3 regions of the Bradyrhizobium yuanmingense genome follow, and region 3 is predicted to be linked to each of the others. Evidence: predicted binding sites of a transcription regulator. Region 3 holds the regulator's gene; each other region holds the start of a gene.
What was found. The regulator PhoB, encoded in region 3, activates phosphate uptake and scavenging genes when phosphate is short. The targets are predictions, from matches to a motif close to TGTCATNNANCTGTCAT.

Region 1: the regulator PhoB is predicted to act here: its motif matches at 3,393-3,409, upstream of N2605_RS14750 (RNA degradosome polyphosphate kinase).
Region 2: the regulator PhoB is predicted to act here: its motif matches at 5,940-5,956, upstream of ugpB (sn-glycerol-3-phosphate ABC transporter substrate-binding protein UgpB).

The regions. Positions count from the first base shown of each region.
Region 1 covers NZ_CP104173.1:3,168,031-3,177,833, reverse strand. Annotated here, with positions in the region: gene purN (phosphoribosylglycinamide formyltransferase) at 137-790, opposite strand; gene purM (phosphoribosylformylglycinamidine cyclo-ligase) at 805-1,878, opposite strand; gene N2605_RS14760 (CDP-alcohol phosphatidyltransferase family protein) at 2,035-2,577, shown strand; gene N2605_RS14755 (P-loop NTPase family protein) at 2,670-3,347, shown strand; gene N2605_RS14750 (RNA degradosome polyphosphate kinase) at 3,483-5,672, shown strand; gene ppx (exopolyphosphatase) at 5,688-7,190, shown strand; gene N2605_RS14740 (PepSY-associated TM helix domain-containing protein) at 7,195-8,319, opposite strand; gene N2605_RS14735 (TonB-dependent receptor) at 8,437-9,803, opposite strand, start outside.
Region 2 covers NZ_CP104173.1:7,582,931-7,592,733, reverse strand. Annotated here, with positions in the region: gene cmk ((d)CMP kinase) at 207-845, opposite strand; gene aroA (3-phosphoshikimate 1-carboxyvinyltransferase) at 842-2,179, opposite strand; gene N2605_RS35205 (TIGR02300 family protein) at 2,338-2,745, shown strand; tRNA gene N2605_RS35200 (tRNA-Ala) at 2,843-2,918, shown strand; partial or broken gene N2605_RS36620 (GIY-YIG nuclease family protein) at 2,879-3,229, shown strand; gene N2605_RS35195 (MarR family winged helix-turn-helix transcriptional regulator) at 3,317-3,775, opposite strand; gene N2605_RS35190 (organic hydroperoxide resistance protein) at 3,931-4,356, shown strand; gene N2605_RS35185 (CaiB/BaiF CoA transferase family protein) at 4,524-5,726, shown strand; gene ugpB (sn-glycerol-3-phosphate ABC transporter substrate-binding protein UgpB) at 6,009-7,325, shown strand; gene ugpA (sn-glycerol-3-phosphate ABC transporter permease UgpA) at 7,372-8,253, shown strand; gene ugpE (sn-glycerol-3-phosphate ABC transporter permease UgpE) at 8,253-9,101, shown strand; gene N2605_RS35165 (sn-glycerol-3-phosphate import ATP-binding protein UgpC) at 9,210-9,803, shown strand, end outside.
Region 3 covers NZ_CP104173.1:7,003,557-7,013,359, forward strand. Annotated here, with positions in the region: gene N2605_RS32515 (SGNH/GDSL hydrolase family protein) at 1-153, opposite strand, end outside; gene N2605_RS32520 (OpgC domain-containing protein) at 153-1,409, opposite strand; gene apaG (Co2+/Mg2+ efflux protein ApaG) at 1,604-1,996, shown strand; gene N2605_RS32530 (Hsp33 family molecular chaperone) at 2,157-3,164, opposite strand; gene argF (ornithine carbamoyltransferase) at 3,334-4,269, opposite strand; gene N2605_RS32540 (aspartate aminotransferase family protein) at 4,269-5,477, opposite strand; gene N2605_RS32545 (GcrA family cell cycle regulator) at 5,937-6,449, shown strand; gene phoB (phosphate regulon transcriptional regulator PhoB) at 6,749-7,456, opposite strand; gene phoU (phosphate signaling complex protein PhoU) at 7,479-8,195, opposite strand; gene pstB (phosphate ABC transporter ATP-binding protein PstB) at 8,207-9,028, opposite strand; gene pstA (phosphate ABC transporter permease PstA) at 9,025-9,803, opposite strand, start outside.

The DNA.
Region 1 (9,803 bases), 3.8 Mb from region 3:
GCTCAGCGCGAGCGTGTCCGCACAATCCTGAAACGCATCCGGTTTGCCGGAGAGGAAACGGCTGAGGGGTTTCGCATCTACGGATACATCCGCAATGGCGAGACTGCAGATTTTGTCGAATAAGCCAGACCGCGTTTCAGCGCACCACCGGCGCAATCAGAAAATTCTCCGACGCTGCGCTTCCCGCCGTCTTGCAGACATCGCCCTCGATACGGACCTTGCCGGTCGCGAGCAGCCGCAGCGCCTCGGGATAGATGTGGTGCTCGACCTCGAGGATGCGCTCCGACAGCGTCTCCGCGGTGTCGTGGTCGCTGACGGGAACCGCGCCCTGCATCACGATCGGGCCGGCATCGGTCTCGGGAATGACGAAGTGCACCGTCGCGCCGGAGAGCTTGACGCCGGCGCGCAGGGCCTGGCCGTGCGGGTCGAGGCCGGGGAACGATGGCAGCAGCGAGGGATGGATGTTGAGCATCCGCCCGTACCAGGCTTTGGTGAACTCGGCCGTGAACAGGCGCATGAAGCCGCCGAGACAAATCAGCTCGATGCCGTGCTTGTCGAGCGCGGCCTGCAGCACCGTCTCGAAGCCGGCGCGGTCCTTGCCGAACGGCTTGCTTTCGATCACCTCGGTGGTCACGCCGCTCGCCCGGGCGCGTTCGAGGCCGGGCGCATCCGCCTTGTTAGAGATGACGAGCGAGATCTCCGCCGGGAAATCCGCGGCGGCGGCTGCCCTGATCAGCGCAGCCATGTTGGAGCCGCGCCCGGAAATCAGGATGGCGACGCGGCGCTTCATCACGGCGCCAGTCATTATAGCGCCATGTCGAGGTGGCCGTTATAGACGACGCGGTGCTCGCCCTCGGCCGGAATCACGGTGCCGAGCTGCGCCACGGTCTCGCCTGCGTCGGTGAAGACTTCGACGACCTTGTCGACCTTGTCGGGCTCGACGATCGCGATCATGCCGATGCCGCAATTGAAGGTGCGCAGCATTTCCAGCTCGGCGATGCCGGCTTGGGCCGCCAGCCATTTGAACACCGGCAGCACCGGCAGGCGTGCCAGGTCGATGCCGACACCGAGATGCTTCGGCAGCACGCGCGGGATGTTGTCGGTGAAGCCGCCGCCGGTGATGTGGGCGAGCCCCTTCACCGCCCCGGTCTCGCGGATCGCGCGCAGGCAGGATTTGACGTAGAGCCTGGTCGGCGTCAGCAGCGCGCCGCCGAGCGTCATCACCGGCGCGAACGGCGCCTGCGCCTCGAAGCCGAGGCCCGACTGCTCGACGATCTTGCGGACCAGCGAGAAGCCGTTGGAATGCACGCCGGACGAAGCGAGACCGATCACGGCATCGCCCGCGGCGATGTCCTTGCGCGGCAACAACGTACCGCGCTCGGCGGCGCCGACGGCAAAGCCGCCGAGATCGTAGTCGCCGTCCTTGTAGAGGCCGGGCATCTCGGCGGTCTCCCCGCCGATCAAAGCGCAGCCGGATTCGCGGCATCCCTCCGCAACGCCCGCGACGATGGCGGCCGTGGCCTCGGGGTCGAGCTTGCCGCAGGCGAAATAGTCCAGGAAAAACAGCGGCTCGGCGCCCTGGACCACGAGGTCGTTGACGCTCATGGCGACGAGGTCGATGCCGATGCCGCCATGCAGGCCGGTCTCGATCGCGATCTTGACCTTGGTGCCGACACCGTCGGTCGCGGCCACGAGGACCGGATCCTTGAAGCCGGCCGCCTTGAGGTCGAACAGGCCGCCGAAGCCGCCGATCTCGGCATCGGCGCCCGGCCGCGCGGTGGCGCGCACCATCGGCTTGATCAGGTCGACCAGGCGGTTGCCCGCGTCGATATCGACGCCTGAATCGGCGTAAGTGAGGCCGTTTTTGCGGTCGGTCATGCCCGATTTCCAGTGGGTTTGCGGCTGGTTACGTTGAATTCCGGGGACGCGCAATGGCTCGCATGGCGCTCCCCGCTATACTATGTAGACATATCAACCGGTTCAGCCTGCAACGGGCCGGATTTGAGGTCAGAACCGGTGCCGGGAAGCGCTTTCGTGAGTATTCCGAATATCATTACCTTGGGCCGCATCATGCTGGTCCCGATCATCGTCTGGGCCATCGTGTCGAGCCAAATGGAGGTGGCGTTCGCCGTCTTCCTGATCGCCGGCATCAGCGATGCCGTGGACGGCTTTTTGGCCAAGCGCTTCAACATGACGAGCGAGCTCGGCGCCCTGCTCGATCCGCTCGCCGACAAGGCGCTGCTGGTCTCGATCTACATGGCGCTCGGCATCTGGGGCGCGATCCCGCGCTGGATCGTGATCCTGGTGGTCTCGCGCGACATCATGATTGTCGCCGCCGTGATCGTGTCCTGGTTGTTCGACCGGCCGGTCGAGATGAAGCCGTCGAAAGTCTCCAAGCTCAACACGGTGGCACAAGTGGCATTCGCAGCTTTGGTGCTGGCGGCGCTTGCCTTCGGCTTCAAGCCCGCGCCTTATGATATCATCCTGATGGGTCTCGTCACGGTCTTCACGCTCTCCTCCGTGTCGCTCTATCTCGTCGAGTGGCTGCGGCACATGAGCACGATCGAGGCCAAATGAGCGGGGAAGCAGCCCAGCAAAAGGCCAAGTCCCGCACCATCAAGTCGAATCTCTACAAGCGGGCCGGCGCGCCGGCATGGAGCAGAGCAAGCGTGGCAGGCCGCGTTCATCCCCGACAATTGGCGTTTGCGCTTCCGCATGCGGAGAGCCTCAGCCGGGACAACTTCCTCGAAGGCCCCGCCAATGCGGCCGGTCTAGGCCTCATCGACGGCTGGCCGGAATGGCCGAACCGGATCATGTGGCTGGCGGGCCCGGAAGGAAGCGGCAAGAGCCATCTCGCCGCGATCTGGGCCGAGGAAGCCGGCGCCCGCTCGACCACCGCCAATGCGCTGACCGCGACGGACGTGCCCGGCGCGCTCGCCACCGGCGCGCTGGTGGTCGAGGATCTCAAGGCTGGGGAATTCGACGAGCGTGCCCTGTTTCACCTGATGAACCTCGCCCGCGAGGACGGCGCCTACGTCCTGTTCACCGGCCGCGAGGCGCCGGCCGCGCTTCCGATCGAGCTTCGCGACCTGCGCTCGCGCCTGCGGGCCGTTCCAACGGTCACACTGATGCCGCCCGACGACCAGCTGTTCCGCGGCCTCATCGTCAAGTTCTGCGCCGACCGCCAGCTCAATGTGGACGAGAGCGTGGTCGGCTACCTCGCGACGCGCCTGGAGCGGTCCTCGGCTGCCGCCCGGCGGGCCGTCGAGCTGCTCGACAGCGAAGCCCTACGGCTCGGCCGTCCCGTCACCCGGGCGCTGGCCGCTGAGCTGCTCCGGGACGCCTGACAAGCTCGCGGGCCCGCTTGACGCGGCGCGGGGGCGGAACATCAATGTCATCGAAACGTCATCGCTCTAACACATGCTCCCGCCGATTTTTGCGCTTGAGTCGCAATTGGGGTGAACTGGATGGACCGACTTCTGATGGACTCTGCGCAAGCTGTTGAAACCAAAGAGAAAGCCCCGGAAACCGAGAGCCTTCCGGCGATCGCGTCCAGTCCCGAGCGGTTCATCAACCGCGAGCTGTCCTGGCTGCATTTCAACCGCCGCGTCCTGGAGGAATCGGTCAACCCGAGCCACCCCGTGCTGGAGCGGGTGCGATTCCTGTCGATTTCGGCCAATAACCTCGACGAGTTCTTCATGGTTCGCGTCGCCGGCATCAAGGCCCAGGTCCGCGAGGGCATCGCCGAGCGCAGCCCCGACGGCCTGACGCCGTCCGAGCAGCTGGCGCTGATCAACCGCACCGTCTCCCAGCTCGCCTCCGACCAGCAGGCGATCTGGCGCGACCTGCGCGCCACGTTGGCCGAGGTCGGCATCGTGCTGGTCGACGGCAAGGACGTCACAAAGGCGGAACGAACCTGGATCGAGGACTACTTCCTCCACAACGTGTTCCCTCTCCTGACCCCGCTGGCGATCGATCCGGCCCACCCCTTCCCGTTCATTCCGAGCCTCGGCTTCACCATCGCACTGCAGCTCACGCGCGCCGCTGACGGCAAGCAGATGAACGCGCTGATCCGCATGCCCGGCAAGATCGACCGCTTCATCCGCCTGCCGGCGGATGGCACGGTGCGCCTGATCTCGCTGGAGCAGGCCACCGCCCTGTTCATCAACCGCCTGTTCCCCGGCTACAATCTGCACGGCCAAGGCGCCTTCCGGATCATCCGCGACTCCGAGCTCGAAATCGAGGAGGAGGCCGAAGATCTCGTCCGCCTGTTCGAGACCGCGCTGAAGCGCCGCCGCCGCGGATCGGTGATCCGGCTCGAGATCGACGCCAAGATGCCGGAGCAGCTGCGCAGCTTCGTGCAGCACGCGCTCTCCGCCGCCGACGACGAGATCTTCCTGGTCGACGGCGTGCAGGCGATGAACGAGCTCTCGCAGCTCACCCGCCTCGACCGGCCCGACCTCGAATTCACCCCTTACGTGCCGCGCCACCCCGAACGCGTGCGCGAGCATGGCGGCGACATCTTCGCCGCGATCCGGCAGAAGGACCTGATCGTCCACCATCCCTACGAGTCGTTCGACGTTGTTGTGCAATTCCTGCAGCAGGCCACGCGCGACCCCGACGTCGTTGCGATCAAGCAGACGCTTTACCGCACCTCCAACAATTCACCGGTCGTGCGCGCGCTGGCCGAAGCGGCCGAAGCCGGCAAATCAGTCACCGCGCTGATCGAGCTGAAAGCGCGGTTCGACGAAGAAGCCAACATCCGCTGGGCACGCGATCTCGAACGCGCCGGCGTGCAGGTCGTCTACGGCTTCCTCGAATTGAAGACGCACGCAAAGCTCTCGATGGTGGTGCGCCGCGAGGGCGGCAGCCTGACGACTTACGTCCATACCGGCACGGGCAATTATCATCCGGTCACCGCGCGCATCTACACCGACCTCTCCTACTTCACCTCGGACCCGACGATCGGCCGCGATGCCGCGCGCGTGTTCAATTTCATCACCGGCTATGCCGCGCCGAGCGATCTGGAAAAGATGGCGGTGTCGCCGCTGACCTTGCGCAAGCGCATCATCGAGCACATCCAGGGCGAGACCGCACATGCGCGGCATGGCCGTCCCGGCGCGGTCTGGATGAAGATGAATGCGCTGGTCGATCCCGATATCATCGACGCGCTCTACGAGGCCTCGCAGGCCGGCGTCCAGGTCGAGCTCGTGGTGCGCGGCATCTGCTGCCTCAGGCCCGGCATTCCCGGTCTGTCGGAGAATATCCGGGTCAAGTCGATCATCGGCCGCTTCCTGGAACATGGCCGAATCTACTGCTTCGGCATGGGCCAGGGACTGCCGAGCGCGAAAGCGGCTGTGTATATCTCGTCCGCCGACATGATGCCGCGTAACCTCGACCGCCGCGTCGAGGTGCTGTGTCCGCTGCAAAATCCGACGGTGCATCAGCAGGTTCTCGAACAGATCATGGTCGCGAACCTGAAGGACAATGAGCAGAGCTGGCAGTTGTTGCCGGATGGGTCTTCAACGCGTATGAAGACCGCGAAGGGCGAGGAGCCTTTCAACGTCCACAACTACTTCATGACGAATCCGAGTCTGTCTGGCCGTGGAAAGTCGCTCAAGGAATCCTCGCCGCGTCGTCTCACGCGCCGGAACGAACGTCATCAATCCTGATCGGGGATTTGCGACGTGAAGCGGCCGCGCAAGCGCGGCTCGAGCGTCGCGGTTATCGACATAGGCTCCAACTCGGTCCGCCTCGTCGTCTACGAGGCGCTGGCGCGCAGCCTCATCCCGGTCTTCAACGAGAAGACGCTGTGCGGTCTCGGGCGCGAGGTGCAGAGCACGGGCCTGCTCGCGCCCGACGCCGTCGACAAGGCGCTGACCTCGCTGAAACGGTTTCGCGCGCTGTGCCGGGTGATGAAGATCGGACGCGTGTTCGCGATCGCGACCGCCGCGTGCCGCGACGCCTCCAACGGTCCCGATTTCATCGCCAGGGCCGAGCGGATCTGCGCGGTGAAGATCGAGATCCTGTCGGGCCCGCGCGAAGCACGACTGTCCGCACTCGGCGTGATCTCCGGCATCCACCATCCGGACGGAATCGTCGGTGACCTCGGCGGCGGCTCGCTCGAGCTGATCGACGTGCGCAGGAACGCCGTACGCAGCGGCGTGACGCTGCCGCTCGGCGGCCTCGCACTGCAGGACCTCGCCCACAAATCGCTCAAGCGCGCCGATCGCATCGTGCGCGACGAGATCGACGGGGTGCAGTTACTCACTGCCGGCCGCGGTCGCACCTTCTATGCCGTCGGCGGCACCTGGCGCGCGCTCGCGCGCATCCACATCATCCAGAGCGGCTATCCGCTCCAGGTGATGCACGGCTATTCCATTCCGGCTGCCGAGGCGCTCGACTTCTCGCGCCGCCTGCGGCGCCTCGCCGCCGCCGACATGCTTGCCGACATCGAGATCGTCGCCGATGCGCGGCGCCCTCTCCTCACCTATGCGGCGCTGGTGCTCGAGCACATCATCCGCGTCGCGAAGCCAAAGAACATCGTGTTCTCCACCTTCGGCGTGCGCGAGGGCCTGCTGCACGAGAAGCTGCCCGAGACCGAACGCAACAAGGACGGGCTGATCTGCGCGGCGGAGGAGCTGAACCAGCTGCTGTCGCGTTCGGCCAGGCACGCGCGCGAGTTGATTGCCTGGACCGACCGCTTGGTGCGCGTCGTCAAGCTGCGCGAGACGGAAGTGGACCGCCGCCTCCGCCACACCGCGTGCCTGCTCTCCGACATCGGCTGGCGCGTGCATCCCGATCATCGCGGCGAGCAGACGCTCAGCCTCGTCGTCAACGGCAATTTCGGCGCGATCACCCACACCGAACGCGCCTTCGTCGGCCTGTCGGTGTTCTATCGCTATGCCGGCCTCAGCGAGGAAAACCAGCCGCCGGTCACCATGCAGGAGCTGCTGACGCCGGCCCAGCTCGAACGCGCGCGCCTCCTGGGCGCCGCGTTCCGCGTCGCGCATCTGATCTCGGCCGCACGTCCGGGCGTCCTGCCAGCCACGCATTTCCGCAGCCAGGGCCGCAAATTGATGCTGGTGTTCGAGCACCGGCTCGGCGACCTCGTCGCCGACCGCGTCGGCAGCCGCTTCCGTCAGCTCGCCCGCCTGGTTGGCCGCGCCGGTTCAATCGTCAGGCGCTGACCTCTCAGCCGGGCCTCATCTTCCCGGGCCGTCTCTTGAGCCACATCATCGCGCCGCTGACGAAGAGAACTAGCGGTGCGAAGCCGGCCGCGAACACCAGCAGGCGTCCTGCGAATCCGAACGTCGCGCCATTGTGGAGCCAGAGCTGCTCGGCCAGATAGCGGTCCCCCAACGACATGGTGCCCGGCGTGCGGTCGTGCACCACAGCGCCGCTCCACGGATCGAGCCAGATCGCTCCACGCGACCGCACCGCGGGATCAGCTCCATCAGGACGGAATTGCACCCGCCAGGTGTTGCGCGTTGCGGTCGGCGGATTGAGCATGGCGACCGTCGCACCGGGCTTGACCTCTTGCGCGCGTCGCATGATCGCGTCAGGTGAGAGCACCGGCGTCCCTGCCGGAGGCGGCATTTCGACTCGCGGCGAGCGATCAGGCGTCGGCTGCGACACGAGGCCGACGATGGGCCGCACCAGGTCGGGAAAAACGATGCCGACGCCGGTGATCGAGATCAACAAGAGCACGGACAGCGCCCAAAAGCCTGCCGCACCGTGAAGGTCCAGAACAAATCGAAGCAGCGAGACGTTCTTGCGCACCGAGATCGATCGCCAAAATCGCCCCGGCTTCGGCCACCAAAGGAAGAGACCCGAGACCGCCAAGCCGAGCAGCACGAACCCGGCCACGCCGACCAGTTCCTTGCCCCAGAACTCGTAGAGCAGCAGCGTGAAATGGAGACGGTAAACCTTGAGCGCGAACGCGTTGGCGTAGTCACGCCGCCCGAGCACCTTGCCGTTGGAAGGATCGACCATAGTCGTCCACCGGTTCGGGTAGCTGCCTGGCGTGGTCTCGTGCGAATGGATCACGATCCAGACTGGCCAGGTCCGGTCTGGCGCCAGGATCGTCGCGATCGGCGCGGGATCCGCTGCCGCGGCGGCGTGCATCACCTCCGCTAACGTGACGCTCTGCTCCGGACCGGCGGGCGCATAGAGCGCCGGATTCAGGGCGACATCGATCTCCCGGTAGAAGACGATGAAGCTTCCAGTCAGGCCGATCAGCACCACGACGATGCCGCCGATCAATCCGAACCAACGGTGCGCCCACAGCAGCGCGTGCTGCACGCGTCCGGGCATCATCCTGGATCGGGCGGGCGCCGAGCCGCCTCGACGTGGTGCCCTGATTGTTTGGTCCATTCAGAGCACCCGTCGTCTGCGCCCGATCCAGCTCCGCAGCCGGCCCGAGGAGGCCAAAGCTCAGAAGTCGGTCGACATCGACAAGAGCAGGGTTCGGGGCGAGCCTTGCGCTAGCGCAGAGAAGCTCGCGACGCCAGCCCAGTAGTTGGTGTCGAACACATTCTGGACCAGGGCCCGAACCGTCACTGGCCGGTTGTTGATGCGCGTGGTGTAGCGCGCGCCCAGATCGAGCCTCGTCCAGGCCGGAACAACCTGCGTGTTTGCCCCATTCAGATATTGGTGCCCGGTATAGATGGTGTTGGCGACCAATGTCAGCCCCGGTGCGAACGGGGTGTCCCATTCGGCGGACAGATTGGCCTGCACCTCGGGCACTCCGATCGGCGTCTTGCCGAGATTGGCCAGCGTGTTCGTCTTCGTCAGCTCCGCGTCGATCAACGTCACGCCGCCAAGAACGCGAATGCCCGGTTGCACTTCTCCGAACACCGTGAATTCCACGCCGCGATTGCGCTGCTCCTGATCAGCCCGGAAGACGTCGCCGGCACCCGTCTGCCCCGACGGCTTGGTGATCTCGAACAGGCTGATCGTGGTCGCGAGCGTGCCGAAATCGACCTTGACGCCTGCTTCCTTCTGCTTGCTCAGATACGGCGCAAGGACCTCGCCTTGATTCGCCGCCGTCGTCGGTGCGGTATCGCCCTTGCTGAGCCCTTCGATATAGTTGGCGTAGAGCGAAACGTTGCTCCAGGGCTTGACGACCACGCCGACCATCGGTGTGAACGCCGTCTGGTCATAGGCCGAGCTCACGGCGCCCGTGGTGGTGTTGTAGTTGTTCGACCTAACGCCCTGCTGCCTGACGCCGACCGTCAGCTGAAGCCGCTCCTGGAGAACCGACATGGTGTCCGCCAGCGCAATGCCGGTCAGCTCGGTGTCCGACAGCCGCGGCACGGTCGCGGGAGCCGCAACGAACTGCTGGGGACGGGCGATCGGCGCATAGATGTTGGACGACACCGCCGTGCCGTTCACCGAGCCCCGCGAGATCTCATCCCCGTAGTAGCTCCCCTGCAAGCTCACGGCATGACTGATCGCGCCAGTCTCGATTCGGGCCCGCACGCCGACGTCGGCCACGTTCCTGTCGATGTCGAACTTGAATCGTCCCGGTGTCGACGTGGTGTTGCCAGCCGCGTTCAGGATCGTCGGCGTCCCGAACAGACGGTCGACCTGGGTCCTGCCGCCGCCGACATTGGCGAACACCGTCACTGCGTCAGTCACGTCGTATTCGGCGCGCGCCAGAAGCGAGTTGTCGTGAACCTTGGCAAATTCCCAGGATTGCGTGACGTTGCGCCGTCCGACCGGCGCGGTCGGAACGGCGACGCCGGTTGCGACCAGGAACGGTCTCGTCGGCGCGTCGAACTTTTCCTCCTGATCGATGA
Region 2 (9,803 bases), 580 kb from region 3:
TGTCGGAAGGTCCGCAAGACCTTCGAGCGACCGCTCGTTGCCCCGATCTAGCGACCAGAACAGCGGAAGCGGGCCGGCTGAGGCCCGCGCGTTCGATACGTTGAAAGCTTTGTCCGGAACCTGGATCGCGCCGGTCCCGAAACCGGGACGAAGCGTATCGACCTCAAAGAGCGGGAGCGGGCACTTCCTCCAATGACGGCGGCGGCTTAACCCCGCGACCGGCCCGCTCGGACAGCCTCGATAATGTCGATGGCGGCCCGGACGCCGCCTTCTATATCCAGTTGGGAGTTATCTAGCAAGTAAGCATCCGGGGCCGGTTTCAAAGGCGCAATCGGCCGATTCTTGTCACGTTCGTCACGCTGGAGGATGTCGGCGAGCACGGCCGCCTCGTCCGCCTCCTCGCCCCGCGCTTTGGCCTCCATGGTGCGGCGCCGGGCGCGGACCTTGGGGTCGGCGACCACGAAGATCTTCACGTCGGCATGGGGGCAGATCACGGTTCCAATATCGCGGCCGTCGAGCACGGCGCCGGGCGGATCGGCGGCGAACTGGCGCTGGAAATTGACCAGGACCTCGCGAACCCGAGGGATTGCCGACACGATCGAGGCTCCCTCGCCGGCCTTCTGGGTCTTCAGCGCAGGATTGCCGAACTTTTCGGGATCGAGCTCCAACGCGGCCTGCACCGCGGCCGCCTCATCGTTGAGATCGTGCCCTGATTGCATCAAGGAGTAGGCGACCGCGCGATAGATCACGCCGGTATCGAGATGACGATAGCCGTAATGGTGGGCGAGACGCTTGCCGAGCGTGCCCTTGCCCGAAGCCGCGGGCCCGTCGATGGCGATGATCATGAAAACTCGGCCCCTAGCGAACGCATCATCGGAATGAAATCCGGAAAGCTGGTGGCGATGAAGGCGGTGTCGTCGACGGTCACGGGCTGATCGGAGGCGCAGCCCATCACCAGCGCGGACATCGCGATGCGATGGTCCATATGGGTGGCGACAGTGCCGCCGCCCGGGACGTGGCCGCGACCCTCCACGATCAGATCGTCGCCGGAGACCACGACCTTGACGCCGTTGACGCGCAGCATGGCGGCGGCGGCTTCAAGCCGGTCGGATTCCTTGACGCGCAGCTCCTGCAGGCCGCGCATGATCGTAGTGCCTTCGGCGAACGACGCCGCCACCGCCAGCACCAGATATTCGTCGATCATCGACGGCGCGCGCTCCGGCGGCACCTCGACGCCGCGCAGCTTCGACGCCCGCACGCGCAAGCGCGCCATCGGCTCGCCGGCATCGCCGCGCACTTCGCTCTCCTCGATGGAGGCGCCCATTTCGCGCAGCGTGGTGAACAGCCCGGTGCGCAGCGGATTGGTCATGACGTCGGACAGCACGACATCGGAGCCCTCCACGATCAGCGCCGCGACGATCGGGAAGGCGGCCGAAGAGGGATCGGCGGGCACCACGACATTGGCGCCATGCAGCTCGGGCTGGCCCACCAGCGTGATGCGGCGGCCGTGCCGGCCTTCCTGGACCGAGGTGATGTCGGCGCCGAAATGCTTCAGCATCAGCTCGGTGTGGTCGCGGCTGGCCTCGGTCTCGAGGACCGTGGTGGTGCCGGGAGCAGCGAGGCCCGCCAGCAGCACGGCCGATTTGATCTGGGCCGACGCGACCGGGGTCTTGTAGACGATCGGCAGGGGGTCGCGCGCGCCCTGGAGGGTCAGCGGCAGGCGCCCGCCCTCGCCGCCGGCGGTGACTCTGGCACCCATCTTTTCCAGGGGATCGAGGATCCGGCGCATCGGACGGCTGCGCAGCGAGGCGTCGCCGTCGAACACCGCCGAAATCGGGCAGCCGGCGACGGCGCCCATGACCAGCCGGCAGCCGGTGCCGGAATTGCCGAAATCCAGTGCTGCCTTGGGCTGGGCGAAGCCTCCGACCCCGACGCCGTTGACGGTCCAGGCGAAATCGCCGGTGCGCTCGACGCTGGCGCCCAGCGCCTGCATCGATTTGGCGGTGTTGAGGACGTCCTCGCCCTCGAGCAGGCCCGAAATCCTGGTCTCGCCGACCGCGAGCGCGCCCAGGATGAGGGCGCGGTGGGAGATCGACTTGTCGCCGGGCACCCGTACTTTCCCGGTCAGGGGACCGCTGGCGCGAGACTGGAGCGGCCTCGGTTGATCGGAATGGGTCAAGATTGTGTCCTTGAATAGGCCCGGTGGGCTGGCGCGCAGGTACCACATGGTCCGCGCCCCGTCACGGGCATGTCGTTCTCCCGTAATGCGCTATTGACAGCGGGCCGCCAACTAGCCAAGTGAAGCACCGCTTTTCAGACATTCCCAGGATTCCTGCCGTGGCCAAGTCCGAACTCGGAACCAAACGTATTTGCCCGACCACGGGCAAGAAGTTCTATGACCTCAACAAGAATCCGGTGATCTCGCCCTATACCGGCGAAGTGGTGCCGATCGCCCCGGTCGCTCCTGCCCGCGGCCCCCGTGCGGCCGAGGCCCGCAACATGGCCCAGGACAACGCGCCGGAGCCGGCGGAGACCGAGGAGTTGGTCTCGCTCGAGGAGGCCGATGCCGAGGAGAACACCGGCAAGGTCAAGGCGGTCGTGCCCGAATCGGAGGACGATATCGAGGTCGACGAGACCCTCGACGACGATGATGACGACGATTCGACCTTCATTGCCGACGAGGAAGAGGGCGATGAGGACGTGACCGACATCATTGGTGATGTCGGCGGTGATGAAGAGACTTGAGATCAGCCCTGATCTGTGAAAAAGGGTGCACCGCGCGAGTCGCCTAGAGCGCTCGCCGGCCGGGACGGGTCCCCCAGGATCCTCCCATTTGGACTAAGGGGCCATAGCTCAGCTGGGAGAGCGCTTGCATGGCATGCAAGAGGTCGGCGGTTCGATCCCGCCTGGCTCCACCAGCCTTCGCTGGCTTCGCCAGCTACGGCTCGGCAAGCCAGCTCCGCTCCCTCGTGGCGAAGCTAGCGAAGGCTGCCGCGGCGAAGCCCGAAGGGCGAAGCCGGGCTTCAGCAAAACAAGAGCGGGTGTAAGCTCTCCTCGCCTACCGAGGAGTGTGCCCGTGAAGTACGTCTACATCCTTGAGAGCCTTGATTCTCTCCATTTCTATGTCGGGATCACCGACGACCTCCGCGCCCGACTGGCAAAGCACAATGCTGGCGAGGTGCCCCACACTTCGAAATACGGACCTTGGCGGCTCAAGACTTACGTCGCATTCAGCGATGAGAAGCAGGCCGTCGCATTCGAAAAGTACTTGAAGTCAGCATCAGGCCGCGCCTTCGCCAAGAAGCGCTTTAGTCCCCTACTCCCCGATCACCGCATTCAGCCGATCCCTCAGCGCGACGATCTCGTCTTTCATCGCGACCAGCTCCGACACCGAGCAGTCCGATGCCGCCAGGATCGATTGCGGCACGCTGCGGGCCTTCTCCTTCAGTGCATGGCCCTGCGGCGTCAGGGCGATCAGAACCTGGCGCTCGTCCTCACGCGAGCGGGTGCGCCTGACGAGATGGGCGGCCTCGAGGCGCTTCAGCAGCGGCGTCAGCGTGCCCGAATCCAGGAACAGCTTCTCGCCGATCTCCTTGACCGGCACGTCGTCGCGCTCCCACAGCACCAGCATGACCAGATATTGCGGATAGGTCAGGCCGAGCCGATCGAGCAGCGGCTTGTAGACGCGGTTAAAGGCGTGCGTAGCGGAATAGACCGCGAAGCAGATCTGGTTGTCGAGACGAAGCGGGTCTACCGCCGTTGATTTCCGGGCCATGAAGAATCCTGCGCGTTTCTCCCATTCTGGGCCCGGCCGGCGCCAGATTCAATTGCGAACAATTAAATGTGAGGCGCGACGAATTAGATTGCGCGCAATCTAATTGTCTGCGATAAAGCTTACACCCCAACCCGGAAAGACCCGAGGAGACGACAATGTCCGTGAACGTCCTCTACAAGACCAGCGCCAAGGCCACCGGCGGCCGCGACGGCCATGCTGCGACCCTCGACGGCGCGCTCGACGTCAAGCTCACCACGCCGAAGGAGCTCGGCGGTGGCGGCGGCGCTGGCAACAATCCCGAGCAGCTGTTTGCGGCCGGCTATGCCGCCTGCTTCATCGGCGCGATGAAGTTCGTGGCCTCGCAGGGCGGCCCGAAGGTGCCTGCCGACGCCTCGGTCACCTCGACCGTCGGCATCGGCCCGCGCTCCGAGGGCGGCTTCGGCCTCGATATCGACCTCGCGGTCTCGCTGCCGGGCCTTGCCCGCGCAGACGCCGAGGCGCTGGTGGCGAAGGCGCACCAGGTGTGCCCGTACTCCAATGCCACGCGCGGCAATGTCGACGTTCGCCTGACGGTGGTCTGATCGGCAGCGCGGATCGGCTGGCCCGGGGCCCCCTCGGGCCGGCCGCTTACGCCACCCCGCGGCATGGCTGCTCGGCGGCGCATACGGCTCCACGCTCGGCGCCATTGCTGGCGCAAACAAACCTCGCTAGGCCTGTGATCCAATGATCGACACAGGGAAGCGAAGGCATGACTGAAGCAGCAACGGGCGCCATGAGCGGATTGCGCGTCATCGATCTCACGCGCGTGCTCGGCGGTCCCTACTGCACCCAGATCCTCGCCGACCACGGCGCCGACGTGATCAAGGTCGAGCCGCCCGCGGGCGACGAGGTGCGCGAATGGGGCCCTCCGTTCCACGAGGAGGATGCGGCCTATTTCGTCGGCATCAACCGCAACAAGCGCTCGATCGGCCTCGACCTCGCCTCCGAAGGCGGCCGAATCGTGCTGCTCAAGATGCTGGAGACCGCCGACGTCCTGATCGAGAATTTCAAGCCGGGCACGCTGGAGAAATGGGGCATCGGCAACGACGTCCTCAGCAAGAAATATCCCCGCCTCGTGCATTGCCGGATCTGCGGCTTCGGCGCCGACGGCCCGCGCGGCGGCAACCCCGGCTACGATGCCATCATCCAGGCCATGACCGGCATGATCGCAGCCACCGGCTCGCCCGAGAGCGGGCCGATGCGGATCGGCGTGCCCCTGGTCGACATCACCACCGGGCTCTATGCGGCAATCGGCATATTGATGGCGCTGTCGGAGCGGCAGCGCTCCGGCAAGGGGCAGTTCCTGGAGACGACGCTGTACGAGACCGGCCTTGCCATCATGCATCCGCACACCGCGAATTATTTCATGCATGGCAAGGCGCCTGGTCTCACCGGCAACGAGCATCCGAACCTCGTGCCTTACGCGATCTTCCCGACCAAGACCGACAACATCTTCATCGGCGTCGGCAATGACGGCACCTTCCGCAAGCTGGCGAAGGAGATCGGCAAGCCCGAGCTCGGCACCGATCCGCGCTTTGCCCGCAACAAGGACCGCATCGCCAATCGCGAGGCACTGCGCGCCGAGCTTGCCGCCGTGTTCAGCCAGCACGAGGCCGAGCCGCTGTGCAACCGCCTGCTCGCGGCCGGCCTGCCCGCAGGGCCGGTGCAGAAGATCGACCAGGCGTTGACCAACCCGCACACGATCGCGCGTGGCGATATTATCGAGAAGGACTGGTACAAGGGCGTGGCCTCGCCGATCCGGCTCGACCGCAGCAAGCCGAGCCTGCGCCGCGTGCCGCCGAAATTCAGCCAGCATGCGGCCGAGGTGCTGGGCGAGTTCGGCTACTCCAAGGCCGAGATCGACGCGATGGTCGAAAAAGGCACGGTCTGCGGTCCCGAGCGGAAACGCTGAGCTAAGGCGAGCGTCAACGGTGGTGCGCTCCCTCTCCCGCTTGCAAGTGGGAGAGGTTCGGAGCCCGCGGCGCGATAGTGCCTCATCTCAATGCCGCACTGCGGCGCGCGCACGCATGTGCAGCGCGAACGAGTTGGCTGACGGCTCCGTCTTGGCCTATTTGACAACTTCCCATTTGGCCGCGCTTGCTGCTTTCGTTTCTCCCGCTTACACAGTCATGTGAACGTCATATGGCGCTGCTAGCGCAAGCGCTTCTTTAGTGACGGGCAAGGGAGGTTCTTGATGGCTCTTCGACATTTTGGCACGGCGGCGGCCGTCGCACTCACAATTGGTCTCGGCGCGTCGCCGGCGCTTGCCGTGACCGAAATCCAGTGGTGGCACGCGATGACCGGCGCCAACAACGACGTCATCGTCAGGCTCGCCAACGATTTCAACACCACGCAGAGCGACTACAAGGTGATCCCGACCTACAAGGGCAACTACGCCGACACGATGAACGCCGGCATCGCCGCGTTCCGCGCCGGCAACGCGCCGCACATCATGCAGGTGTTCGAGGTCGGCACCGCCACCATGATGGCCGCGACCGGCGCCGTGAAGCCGGTCTACAAGCTGATGGCCGAGACCGGCGAGAAGTTCGATCCGAAGGCCTATCTGCCTGCGATCACCGGCTATTACTCGACCTCGAAGGGCGAGATGCTGTCCTTCCCGTTCAACTCGTCCTCGACCGTGATGTGGGTCAACCTCGACGCACTGAAGAAAGCGAATGTCGAGGTGCCGAAGACCTGGCCCGAAGTGTTCGACGCCGCCAAGAAGCTGAAGGCGGCCGGCCACGCCACCTGCGGCTTCTCCAACTCCTGGGTCACCTGGGTCAATCTCGAGCAGCTCTCCGCCTGGCACAACGTGCCGCTCGCCAGCAAGGCCAACGGCCTCGACGGTTTCGACACCGTGCTGTCCTTCAACGGTCCGCTCCAGGTCAAGCATCTCGAAAATCTGGTCGAGCTCCAGAAGGACAAGACCTACGACTATGCCGGCCGCACCAACACCGGCGAAGGCCGCTTCACGTCGGGCGAATGTCCGCTCTACCTGACCTCGTCCGCGTTCTTCGGCAACGTCAAGGCGCAGGCCAAGTTTGCCTTCACCGCGGTGCCGATGCCCTATTACCCGGACGCTAAGGGCGCGCCGCAGAACTCGATCATCGGCGGTGCCTCGCTCTGGGTAATGGGCGGCAAACCGGCGGACGATTACAAGGGCGTCGCCAAATTCTTCTCCTTCCTCTCGGACACCGATCGCCAAGTCTACATCCACAAGGCCTCGGGCTATCTGCCGATCACCAAGGCAGCCTATGAGAAGGCCAAGGCGGATGGCTTCTACAAGGATCAGCCCTATCTGGAGACGCCGCTGCTCGAGCTGACCAACAAGGAGCCGACCGAGAATTCGCGCGGCCTGCGCCTCGGCAACATGGTGCAGCTCCGTGACGTCTGGGCGGAGGAGATCGAGCAGGCGCTGGCCGGCAAGAAGACCGCCAAGCAGGCGCTGGACGCGGCCGTCGAGCGCGGCAACACCATGCTGCGCCAGTTCGAAAAGACCGCCGTGAAGTAAGGCGACAAGCGGCAGGCCGGTCCCCCGGCCTGCCGCGCTGGGCATCATGCAAAAGCAAGCCATTTTCCAATCGAAGCTGTTGCCCTATGCGCTGGTTGCGCCGCAACTCGCGATCGTTCTGATTTTCTTCTACTGGCCGGCCTTGCAGGCGATGATCCAGTCGTTCCTGCTGCAGGACGCCTTCGGCCTGTCGACCAGCTTCGTCTGGTTCGAGAACTACATCGAGCTGTTCAAGGAGCCCGCCTATTTCGAGGCGATCCTGCGCACCTTCTTCTTCTCGTTCGCGATCGCGGTGTCGTCGCTGTCGTTCGCGCTGCTGCTGGCCGTGATGGCAGACAAGCCGCTGCGCGGCTCGATGCTCTACCGCACGCTGCTGATCTGGCCCTATGCGGTGGCGCCGCCGGTCGTCGGCGTGCTCTGGATCTTCATGCTGCATCCCTCGCTCGGCGTGCTCTCGCGCTACCTGCGGGCGCTGGGCATCGACTGGAATCCACTGCTCGACGGCGACCAGGCCGCAGCGCTGATCATCCTGGCCGCCGCCTGGAAGCAGATCTCCTACAACTTCCTGTTCTTCCTCGCCGGCCTGCAGAGCGTCCCCAGAAGCGTGATCGAGGCGGCTGCGATCGACGGCGCCCGCCCGATGCGCAGGTTCTGGACCGTGATCTTCCCGCTGCTGTCGCCGACCATCTTCTTCCTCCTGGTCGTCAACATCGTCTACGCCTTCTTCGACACGTTCGGCATCATCGACACGATGACCCGCGGCGGTCCGGGCAAGTCGACGGAGACGCTGGTCTACAAGGTCTATACCGACGGCCTGCTCGGCGGAAACCTCGGCAGCTCCGCGGCGCAATCGGTGATCCTGATGATCATGGTGATCGTGCTGACGGGCATCCAGTTCCGCTTCGTCGAACGCAAGGTGACCTACTGATGGTCGAGGAAGAAGGCTTTCGGCGCTACATTGCCCATATTATCCTCTGGATCGGGATCGCGATCGTCGCCTTCCCGGTCTATCTCGCCTTCGTGGCGTCCACCCAGGACAACGCGGTGATCGCCAACGGGCAGATGTCGTTGCTGCCCGGGGGTCATTTCTTCCAGACCTACTACCAGACCATCTTCGTCGGCACGAGCGGCTCGACCCGCGAGCCGGTCGGCAACATGATGCTGAACTCGCTGGTGATGGCGCTCCTGATCGCGCTGGGCAAGATCGCGGTCTCGATCATCTCGGCCTATGCGATCGTGTATTTCCGCTTCCCGTTCCGGATGGCGCTGTTCTGGCTGATCTTCATCACGCTGATGCTGCCGGTCGAAGTCCGCATCTATCCGACCTACAAGATCGTCGCCGACCTGCACATGCTCGACAGCTATGCCGGCCTGTCGCTGCCGCTGATCGCATCGGCCACCGCGACGCTGCTGTTCCGCCAGTTCTTCATGACCGTGCCGGACGAGCTGCTGGAGGCCTCGCGCATTGACGGCGCCGGCCCCTTCCGCTTCTTCTGGGATACGCTCTTGCCGCTGTCGCGCACCAACATGGCGGCGCTGTTCGTGATCCTGTTCATCCTCGGTTGGAATCAATATCTCTGGCCGCTCTTGATCACCACGCGCGACGACATGCAGACCATCCAGATCGGCATCCGCAAGATGATCACCACCACCGACGCGCTGACCGAATGGCCGATCGTGATGGCAACCGCCGTGCTGGCCATGCTGCCGCCGGTGTTCGTCGTCGTCGCCATGCAGAAATTGTTCGTGCGCGGCCTGGTCGAGACGGAAAAGTGAAGATGGCGAATAGTGAATGGCGAGTGGCGAATGGGGTCGCTGCGTCCGCCTTGCGTGCTAACAAGTCCCCATTCGCCATTCCCTACTCGCTACTCGCCGGTGCAACCCATGGCTAACGTCACCCTGCGCAGCGTCCGCAAGACCTATCCCGGCGGCTTCGAGGCCATCAAGGGCGTCGACGTCGATGTCGGCGACGGACAGTTCTGCGTGCTGGTCGGCCCCTCCGGCTGCGGCAAGTCCACGCTGCTGCGCATGGTCGCGGGGCTGGAGACGGTCACCGGCGGCGAGATCGACATCGGCGGCCGCGTCGTCAACGGAGTAGAGCCCGCCGATCGCGACATCGCGATGGTGTTCCAGAACTACGCGCTCTATCCGCATATGAGCGTCTACAACAACATGGCCTATGGCCTGCGCAACCGCGGCATGGCCGAGGCCGAGATCAAGACCCGCGTCGAGGAAGCCGCGCGCGTGCTCGAGCTCTCCGCCATGCTAGAGCGCAAGCCGCGCCAGCTCTCCGGCGGCCAGCGCCAGCGCGTCGCCATGGGCCGCGCCATCGTGCGCCAGCCGAAGGTGTTTTTGTTCGACGAGCCGCTGTCCAACCTCGACGCCAAGCTGCGCATCGCGATGCGGGTCGAGATCCGCAAATTGCAGCGCCGGCTCAACACGACGTCGATCTACGTCACCCATGACCAGCTCGAGGCG
Region 3 (9,803 bases):
GGGCAGCTGGCTTTCGCTGGTCAGCAGATAGGACGGCAGTTCGCAGGCCGCAGGCATAGGGGATGCGGCAGACGCGGCATCGCCCGCGCGCGCCGTGGGCGCGGCGAGGTTACCGCATAGCAGGACCAGGCTCAGGAGAACCTTCGCCTTCATCAGCCCCCTCCCGCCAGATCGGCGTTGCCGACGGCGTTTTTGGTTTTCGCACCGCTCTTGTCAGCCACACGCTTGTACCACGAAATGACCCAGGCCACCCCCCACATGATCAGGATTCCGGAGAGGCTAATCAACGCATGCATGACCGGCCCGCCGGAGATTTCGGCGAGGACGAAATGGCCGGCAAAGGCCAGGAAGACGCCGAGGCAGAAGATCTCGAGCGAATGCTGACCACATAGAATCAATGGTCGTAGCCAGCGCGATTTCAAGCCCGGCCAATCGCGGGGCAGGAAGCGTACGGTCAGCGCCGCCAGCGCCAGGAAGTGCGCGAAGCGCAGCACGTCGAGGTCGGTCTTGTCGATCGGATACATCCATTGTTCGATCTGCTTCGGCATGAACTGGGAGAGCTGGGGCACGTACCAGGTCAAGGTCACGTAGAACGCCGCGATGAGATAGGCGATCGAGATCCACATCGTCACGGGCGAGGCCAGGATGCCCGACATGCGACGCGCACCTCCGAGCGCGCACCAGGCACCAAACACGAACAGCAATTGCCAGGCGAACGGATTGAAGGCCCAGAAGCCGTTCGGATAGGCCGACAGGTAAAGGTCGTACTCCCAGGTCACCGCGTAGAGCAGGACCGACAGCCCGAGCGTGACGTCCGGCCGCCATTTCATCGACCACAGGATCAGAGGCAGCGCCAGCATCAGCACGATGTAGAGCGGCAGCACGTCCATGTTGACGGGACGGAAGCGCAGCAGCAGCGCCTGCACGATGACGACGTCGGGCTGCTTGAGGAAGTCCATGATGCCCATCTCTTCGGTGTAGAGCGGGTTCTCGAACCTGGTCGCGACATAGGAGATCTCGGCGAGGAAGATCGTGAACAGGAAGACGTGGGCGACGTAGATCTGCCAGACCCGGCGCAGGATGCGCGCGGTGGCGATGAGAACGCCACTCTCCAGCATGGCCCGGCCATAGACGAAGGCCGCGGTGTAGCCGGAGATGAAGATGAAGATCTCGGTGGCGTCGCTGAGGCCGTAATTGCGGATCGTGAACCAGGTCAGCAGACTGGGCGGCAGATGGTCGATGAAGATCAGCCAAAGCGCGAGGCCGCGGAACAGATCGAGCCGGAGCTCGCGCTCGCCGATGGCGGGCAGCGTGATGGCCGGCGCTGCGGCGCGCGCCTTGGTCCCCGCAGGCTTGGCGCCCGCGGTTCCTGCGATGGTCGATCCCGTCACTTGGTCGGCAATGGTCATCGGGGCCTGGAAACCGTTCCGCAAATCGCGACGTCGAAGCAGTGTAATGGTCCGGCTGTCGTCTCGCAAAGCGTCCGGATCACATCAGGGTGTCTCCCTCGGTGGTGTGCTTTTCCTCCAATTCTGGCGGGACGATGTCGCCAAAGCCGCCGGCGGGGTTTGGTTCCCGAGGCGGATTCGGTATGATGACAGCCATGTACCGCGCCGTGACCCGCCAGATCGAAGTGACCGTCGAGCCGAACTTTGTTCCGGAGCAATCGTCGGCCGACCGCTCGCGCTACTTCTGGTCCTACACCATCGTCATCACCAATTCGGGCGAGGAGACCGTGCAGCTCAAGACGCGGCACTGGATCATCACCGATGCCTCCGGCCGCCAGCAGGAGGTGAAGGGCGAAGGCGTGGTCGGCGAGCAGCCGATCCTCGCCCCCGGCGAACGCTTCGAATACACCTCCGGCGTGCCGCTCTCGACCGCCTCGGGCTTCATGACCGGCCGCTACCAGATGGTCAGCGAAACCGGCGAGCGTTTCGAGATCGACGTGCCGACGTTTTCGCTGGACAGCCCCGACAACAAGCGGGTGTTGAATTAGAGAGGCGAGTTCGCCGTAACCGGGGCATCCAGTACGCCGCGGCCTCTCGTTGCGATCAGCATCGTCTCGGAGTACTGGATCGCCCGATCAAGTCGGGCGATGACACCGCGCGTGTGGCACTGCTCCACTCGACATTGCGAGTGCAGCGACGCGGGTAGGCTCAGGCGTCCTCGACGCCCGCCTCGTGCGGCGTGAACTGATACACCGACGAGCAGAACTCGCAGGTGACGACGACCTTGTCGTCCTTGACCATGGCGGCGCGGTCGTCGTGCGAGAAGCTCTTGAGCATCGCGGCGACCGCATCGCGCGAGCAGGAGCACCGCGCCTCGAGCACCTGCGGATTGAACACGCGCACGCCGCGCTCGTGGAAGAGGCGGTAGAGCAGCCGCTCGCCGGAGAGCTCGGGATCGATCAGCTCGACGTCTTCGACCGTCTCGATCAGCGAGCGTGCCTCGACCCATGCATCGTCTTCCGCGACGCTGTGCACCTCGGTGCCGTCGGGCGCATCGCCGGGATGCAAGTCCGCCTGCCGCGCGCGCTCCGGCGCCTTCGGCAGAAATTGCATCAGCATGCCGCCGGCGCGCCAGCGATGCTTGCCGCCGTCGCTCGAGCGCCACTCCTCGCCGACCGCGAGGCGCACGCGCGTCGGGATCTGCTCGGAGCGCAGGAAATATTCGTGGGCGGCGTCTTCCAGGCTGCCGCCGTCGAGCGCAACCAGGCCCTGGTAACGGCTCATGTCGGGGCCCTGGTCGATGGTCATGGCGAGATGGCCGCGGCCGAGCAGCGTGCCGGAATCCTTGGCCGTGCCCAGGCGCGAGGCATCGAAGCGCGCATAGGCGCGCAGGCGGTCCGGGGCCTTGTAGTCGACCACCAGGAACGACACCGGACCGTCGGTCTGGGCCTGAAGAATGAAGCGGCCCTCGAATTTCAGCGCCGATCCGAGCAGCGTCGTCAGCACGATGGCCTCGCCGAGCAGCTTGCCCACGGCTGCGGGATAATCGTGCTTGGTGAGGATGTCGTCGAGCGCGGGGCCAAGCCGCACCAGGCGCCCGCGCACGTCAAGCGCGTCGACCTCGTAAGGCAGCACGGCGTCATCGATCGGAACCGATGATGGCACGCGAACCGGGCCTTCAGGCCCGGTGTTCATGTCAGGAGACTGGGAAACCATGGCGCTTTATCTGGGGTCGTTCGATGCAAATTGAAAGAGGCACGCCCGCATTCCGTCGTCCGCGGAACGACGAGTGCGTAGCCCGGATGGAGCGCAGCGCAATCCGGGGGGTCTTTCCACGCGTTGAGAACCCCGGATTTCGCTGCGCTTCATCCGGGCTACAAGAAGGCTACTTCACCGCGTCGAAGCACCAGGCCAAGATGCCCTTCTGCGCGTGCAGGCGGTTTTCGGCCTCGTCGAACACGACCGATTGCGGCCCGTCGATCACCTCGTCGGTGACCTCCTCGCCGCGATGGGCCGGCAGGCAATGCATGAACAATGCGTCCGCCTTGGCCAGCGACATCAGCTTGGCATTGACCTGGTAGGGCTTGAGCACGTTGTGGCGGTGCTCGCCCTCCTTGTCGCCCATCGACACCCAGGTGTCGGTGACGACGCAATCGGCGCCGCGCACGGCGGCTTCCGGATCGGTGCCGAGCACGATCGGCGCGCCCGTCGCCTTGATCCAGTCGCGCATGGCCTTTTTCGGTGCGAGCTCCGGCGGCGTTGCGACATTGAGCTGGAATTTGAAGCGCTCGGCGGCATGGGCCCAGGACGCCAGCACGTTGTTGTCGTCGCCGGTCCAGGCCACCGTCTTGCCCTCGATCGGGCCGCGATGTTCCTCATAGGTCATGAGGTCGGCCATCACCTGGCAGGGATGCGAACGCCGCGTCAGGCCGTTGATGACGGGCACGGTGGCGTTGGCCGCAAGCTCCAGCAGCGCATCATGGTTGAGGATGCGGATCATGATGGCGTCGACATAGCGCGACAGAACCCGCGCGGTGTCGGCGATGGTCTCGCCGCGGCCGAGCTGCATCTCGGCGCCGGTGAGCATGATCGCCTCGCCGCCGAGCTGGCGCATGCCGACGTCGAACGAGACGCGGGTGCGGGTCGAGGGACGCTCGAAGATCATCGCCAGCGTCTTGCCCTCGAGCGGCCTGACCGGCTGCTGCGCCTTCTGCTTCGCCTTCATGGCGGAAGAGGCGGCGAGCATGCTCTTGAGCTCCGAGAGCGGCAGCTCGTTGATGTCCAGGAAGTGCTTGGGAGCTTTGTTGGGCGTCGTGCTCATCAGCTTGCCGCCCGCTTGGTCTGGCTGGAGGAGATCGCAGCGCAGGCGCGCTCTAACCGGCCGACGCTGTCCTCGATCTCCGCTTCCGTGACGATCAGGGGCGGCAGGAAGCGCACGACATTGTCGCCGGCCCCGACGGTGAGCAGCTTTTCGGCGCGCAGCGCCGCGACGAGATCGCCCGAGGGCACCACCGCCTTGATACCGATCAGCAGGCCCTCGCCGCGCACCTCGCTGACGATTTCGGGATGACGATCGATCACGGAGGCGAGCTTCTGCTTGAGCAGCAGCGACATCTTCTGCACGTGGTCGAAGAAGCCGGGCTTGAGCATGACATCGAGCACGGCGTTGGCAGCCGAGATCGCGAGCGGATTGCCGCCGAAGGTGGAGCCGTGCGAGCCGGGCCCCATGCCGGCCGCCGCGTCCGCGGTCGCCAGCACCGCACCGATCGGAAAGCCGCCGCCGAGCGCCTTGGCGAGCGACATCACATCCGGTGTGACGCCGGTGCGCTTGTAGGCAAAGAGCTCGCCGGTGCGGCCCATGCCGGTCTGCACCTCGTCGAAGGCGAGCAACAGGCCGCGCTCGTTACAGAGTTCGCGCAGCGCCCTCAGGAAGGCGTGAGGTGCAGAACGAACGCCACCCTCGCCCTGGATCGGCTCGATGAGAATGCCGGCGGTGTGCGGACCAATCGCCTTCTTCACGGCGTCGAGGTCGCCGTGCGGCACCTGATCGAAGCCGTCCATCGGCGGACCGAAGCCCTCGAGATATTTCGCAGAGCCGGTGGCGGCGAGCGTCGCCAGCGTGCGGCCATGGAAGGCACCCTCGAAGGTGATCATGCGGTAACGCTCCGGATGCCCCTTGGAGAAGTGATGGTGGCGCACCAGCTTGATCACGCCTTCCAGCGCCTCGGCGCCGGAATTGCAGAAGAACACGAAGTCCGCAAAGCTCTCATTGCAGAGGCGGCTTGCGAGCTTCTCGCCGTCAGGGCTCTGGAACAGGTTCGACATGTGCCAGAGCTTGGTCGCCTGCTCCTGCAACGCCTTGACCAGCGCGGGATGGACATGGCCGAGCGCATTCACCGCGACACCCGAGGTGAAATCGAGATAGCGATCGCCGTTGGTCGCGATCAGCCAGCAGCCTTCGCCGCGCTCGAAACCGAGGTCGGCCCTGGCGAAAACGGGGAGCAAATGCGGCGCTGCGCTGTTAGTCATGACGTCACTTGAATGTTGCGGACGGTGTGAGGCATGCATTGCGCGACGCACCATCGACCGGCCCCGGAAAACGAAACGTGCCGCCTTTTAAGGGCGGCACGTGGCACTATCTTATGCCTGGCAAGACGGGTGTCAATGCCGCCCGGAAAGCCTCGCGAAACGCTGATTCCGTAGTCTTGCGGTGCCGATTTTGCGGGTTTTTCACCACGGAACATGTGGAAGCGAGTCGGCGGACTCTTGCGCGGGAGTCACGCCATATTGTAGCGTTTGGACTGTCAGATACGACATCTCGTGCAGCAGTTCTGATCCCAGAAGTCCTCATGTACCGGCGTAAACGTTCGGGCGTCTTGAGCGCGCCCGGCGAGCCTTAAGGGATTCTGACGGCACGGGTTTTTCAAGGCTAAAGCATTCGCTGCGAAGGCCCCAGGATGGCAGGCGCGCAGCGAGGGAAAGGGTGCAATGACGGTTTTGACCTGGTCCGATGATCGCGTCGAGCAGCTGAAGAAGCTCTGGGAGGCCGGACTTTCGGCCAGCCAGATCGCGGCGGAGCTCGGCAATGTGACCCGCAATGCCGTGATCGGCAAGGTGCACCGGCTCGGCCTGTCCGGCCGCGCCAAGAGCCCTTCATCGGCAGCGCCGCGGCCGCGCAAGGCACGGCCCGCGCAGCATATGATGCGGGTGACCCGCCCCGTCGCGCGCGGCAACACCGCGTTGGCGCAGGCCTTCGAGGTCGAGTTGGAAGCCGAGCCGGTTACCTACGACAACGTGGTGCCGATGAGCCAGCGGCTGTCGCTGCTGGAATTGAACGAGGCGACCTGCCACTGGCCGGTCGGCGATCCCTCGAGCCCGGATTTCTTCTTCTGCGGCGGCAAGGCGCTCTCCGGCCTGCCCTATTGTGCCCAGCATTCGCGCGTGGCCTATCAGCCCGCAGCGGATCGCCGTCGCGCAGCACCGAAACCGGGCACGCGGTGAGCTTGCGGAATTCCCTGATCGCCAAGCTTTGATCGCCAAGCTTGATCGCCAAGACTGCAGCCGTCATACGATGACGGCTCCCAATCGCCCGGTGTCATCCCCGCGAATGCGGGATCCGTAACCGCGGGGCGCAATCGTTGCGCGAGATGGTCACTCCGAGTCTTCGCCAAACCACGTCCTGTGGCTAATCGCGAAGAGCGCAAGCGCTCGCGCTGAGATCCCGGGCTCACGCTGCGCGCGCCCCGGGATGACGGCCGAGATCGGCGCCGCAGTTCGCCAAACCAGCTGTCGCTGGCGCCTTACGTCTGCTCAGCCTTCGCGAAGCGATCGTCCAGCGCGTAGCCGGCGCCGCGGACGGTGCGGATCGGGTCCTGCTCGCGGCCGAGATTGAGCAGCTTGCGCAGGCGGCCGATATGCACGTCGACGGTGCGCTCGTCGATGTAGATGTCGCGGCCCCAGACGCTGTCGAGCAGCTGCTCGCGCGAGAACACGCGGCCGGGATGCTCCAGGAAGAACTCCAGCAGGCGATATTCGGTCGGACCGAGATCGATCGGCCGGCCCGAGCGCGCCACGCGGCGCTTGTCGCGGTCGAGCTCGATATCGCCATAGGCGAGCACGGTGGCGAGGCGCTCGGGACTCGCACGCCTGAGCAGGCCCTTCACGCGCGCAAGCAGCTCCGGCACCGAGAACGGCTTGACGATATAATCATCCGCGCCGGTCGCGAGCCCGCGCACCCGTTCGCTCTCCTCGCCGCGCGCGGTGAGCATGATGATCGGCAGCTGCTTGGTCTCGGGGCGGGTCCGAAGCCGCCGGCACAGCTCGATGCCTGACAGGCCCGGCAGCATCCAGTCGAGCACGATCAGATCGGGAATGTGCTCCTTGAGGCGGGTGTCGGCGTCATCGCCGCGCATCACCGTCTCGACGTCATAGCCGTCGCCTTCGAGGTTGTAGCGAAGAAGCTCGGTGAGAGCTTCCTCGTCCTCAACCACCATAATGCGTGCGCCCATGTGGTCGTAGCTCCTTAAGTCGTCAGGTGTTCGGCACCGTCGTGGCGAAGGTCGTCATGTCGCCCTTCGGCCGCTTGTCGGTGATCGCCTGGCCCTCGATCATGTAGAACACGGTCTCGGCGATGTTGGTGGCGTGGTCGCCGATCCGCTCGATGTTCTTGGCACAGAACATCAGGTGGATGCAGAACGAGATGTTGCGCGGATCCTCCATCATGTAGGTGAGGAGCTCGCGGAACAGCGAGGTGCAGATGGCGTCGACTTCTTCGTCGCCCTTCCACACCGCCATCGCCGCCGGCAGGTCGTGCGCGGCATAGGCGTCCAGTACCGACTTGACCTGCTGCTGCACGAGGTCGGTCATGTGCTCCAGGCCGCGGAACAGCTTGAGCGGATGGAAATCCGTCTCCAGCGCCGCGACGCGCTTGCCCATGTTCTTGGCGAGATCGCCGATGCGCTCGAGATCGGTCGCAACGCGCATCGCGCCGACGATCTCGCGCAGGTCGACGGCCATCGGCTGGCGGCGGGCGATGGTGAGCACGGCGCGCTCCTCGATGCGCTTCTGCAGCGCGTCGAGCTCGACGTCGGTGGCGACGACGCGCTGGCCGAGCGCGACGTCGCGGCGGATCAGCGCGTCGACGGAATCGACGATCATGCGCTCGGCGATGCCGCCCATCTCGGCGACCAGGCGGGTGAGCTCCTGAAGGTCGCTGTCGAAAGCCTTTACGGTATGTTCAGAACCCATGTTCCGTCTCCTCAGCCGAACCGGCCGGTGATGTAATCCTGCGTGCGCCGATCGCTCGGCGACGTGAAGATCTTGCTGGTGTCGTCGAACTCGATCAACTCGCCGAGATACATGAAGGCGGTCTTGTCGGAAACGCGCGCCGCCTGCTGCATGTTGTGGGTGACGATCGCGATCGTGTAGTTCTCGGACAATTCCTGGATCAGCTCCTCGACCTTGGCGGTCGAGATCGGGTCGAGCGCCGAGCAGGGCTCGTCAAACAGGATCACCTCGGGCCGCACCGCGACGGTGCGGGCGATGCAGAGGCGCTGCTGCTGGCCGCCGGAGAGCGACAGGCCGGAGGCATTGAGCTTGTCCTTGACCTCGTTCCACAGCGCGCCACCGCGCAGCGCCTTCTCGACGCGGTCGTCCATCTCGGACTTGGAGATCTTCTCGTAGAGACGAATGCCGAAGGCGATGTTCTCGTAGATCGTCATCGGGAACGGCGTCGGCTTCTGGAACACCATGCCGACCCGGGCGCGGAGTAGGTTGAGGTCGAGCTTGGGGTCGAGGATGTTGGTATGGTCGAGCAACAGCTGACCGTCGGCGCGCTGGCCCGGATAGAGATCGTACATCCGGTTGAAGATGCGCAGCAGGGTGGACTTGCCGCAGCCGGACGGGCCGATGAACGCCGTGACGCGGTTGGTGCCGAGCGCCAGGTTGATGTTCTTCAGCGCGTGGTGGTCGCCGTAGTAGAAGTTGAGGTTGCGCGCCGTGACCTTGGCGGGCGCCTCGGGCAGGGGCTGCGAGCCGGGATGAACGGACGGTGCGCTGACGGAAACAGACATTTCACTCATTTTGCAGTCCTCTCGGCGCCAAGGATGCGCGCGCCAATGTTAAGGGCAAGCACGGTCAGGGTGATCAACAGCGCGCCGCTCCAGGCGAGTTGCTTCCAATACTCGTAGGGGCTCTGCACGAAGTTGTTGATGGTGACAGGCAGGTTCGCCATCGTCTTGTTCAGGCCGAGGCTGAAGAACTGGTTCGACAGCGCCGTGAACAACAGCGGCGCGGTCTCGCCGGCGACGCGGGCGGTCGCCAGCAGCACGCCGGTGATGAGGCCGGAGCGCGCGGCACGATAGGCGATGCGCTTGATCACCAGCGAGCGCGGCAGGCCGAGCGCGCTGGCAGCTTCGCGCAACGGATTCGGCACCAGCAGTAGCATGTCTTCGGTGGTGCGCACGACGACCGGGATCACGATGACGGCAAGCGCCAGCGCGCCCGCAATCGCCGAGAAGCCGCGCATCGGCACCACCACCGCGCCATAGATGAAGAGGCCGATGATGATCGAGGGTGCCGACAGGAGAATGTCGTTGATGAAGCGGATCACCGAGGTCAGCTTGTCGTTGCGGCCGTACTCGGCGAGATAGGTGCCGGCGAACAGGCCGAGCGGCGCGCCGATTCCGACGCCGATCACGGTCATGATCAACGAGCCGACGATGGCGTTGCGCAGGCCGCCCTCGGTCGATCCGGGCGGCGGCGTGTCAGCTGTGAAGACCTGGAGGTTGAGCCCGGCCAGGCCGTTGTAGAGCAGCGTGACCAGGATGAGCGCGAGCCAGGTGACGCCGAAGGCGG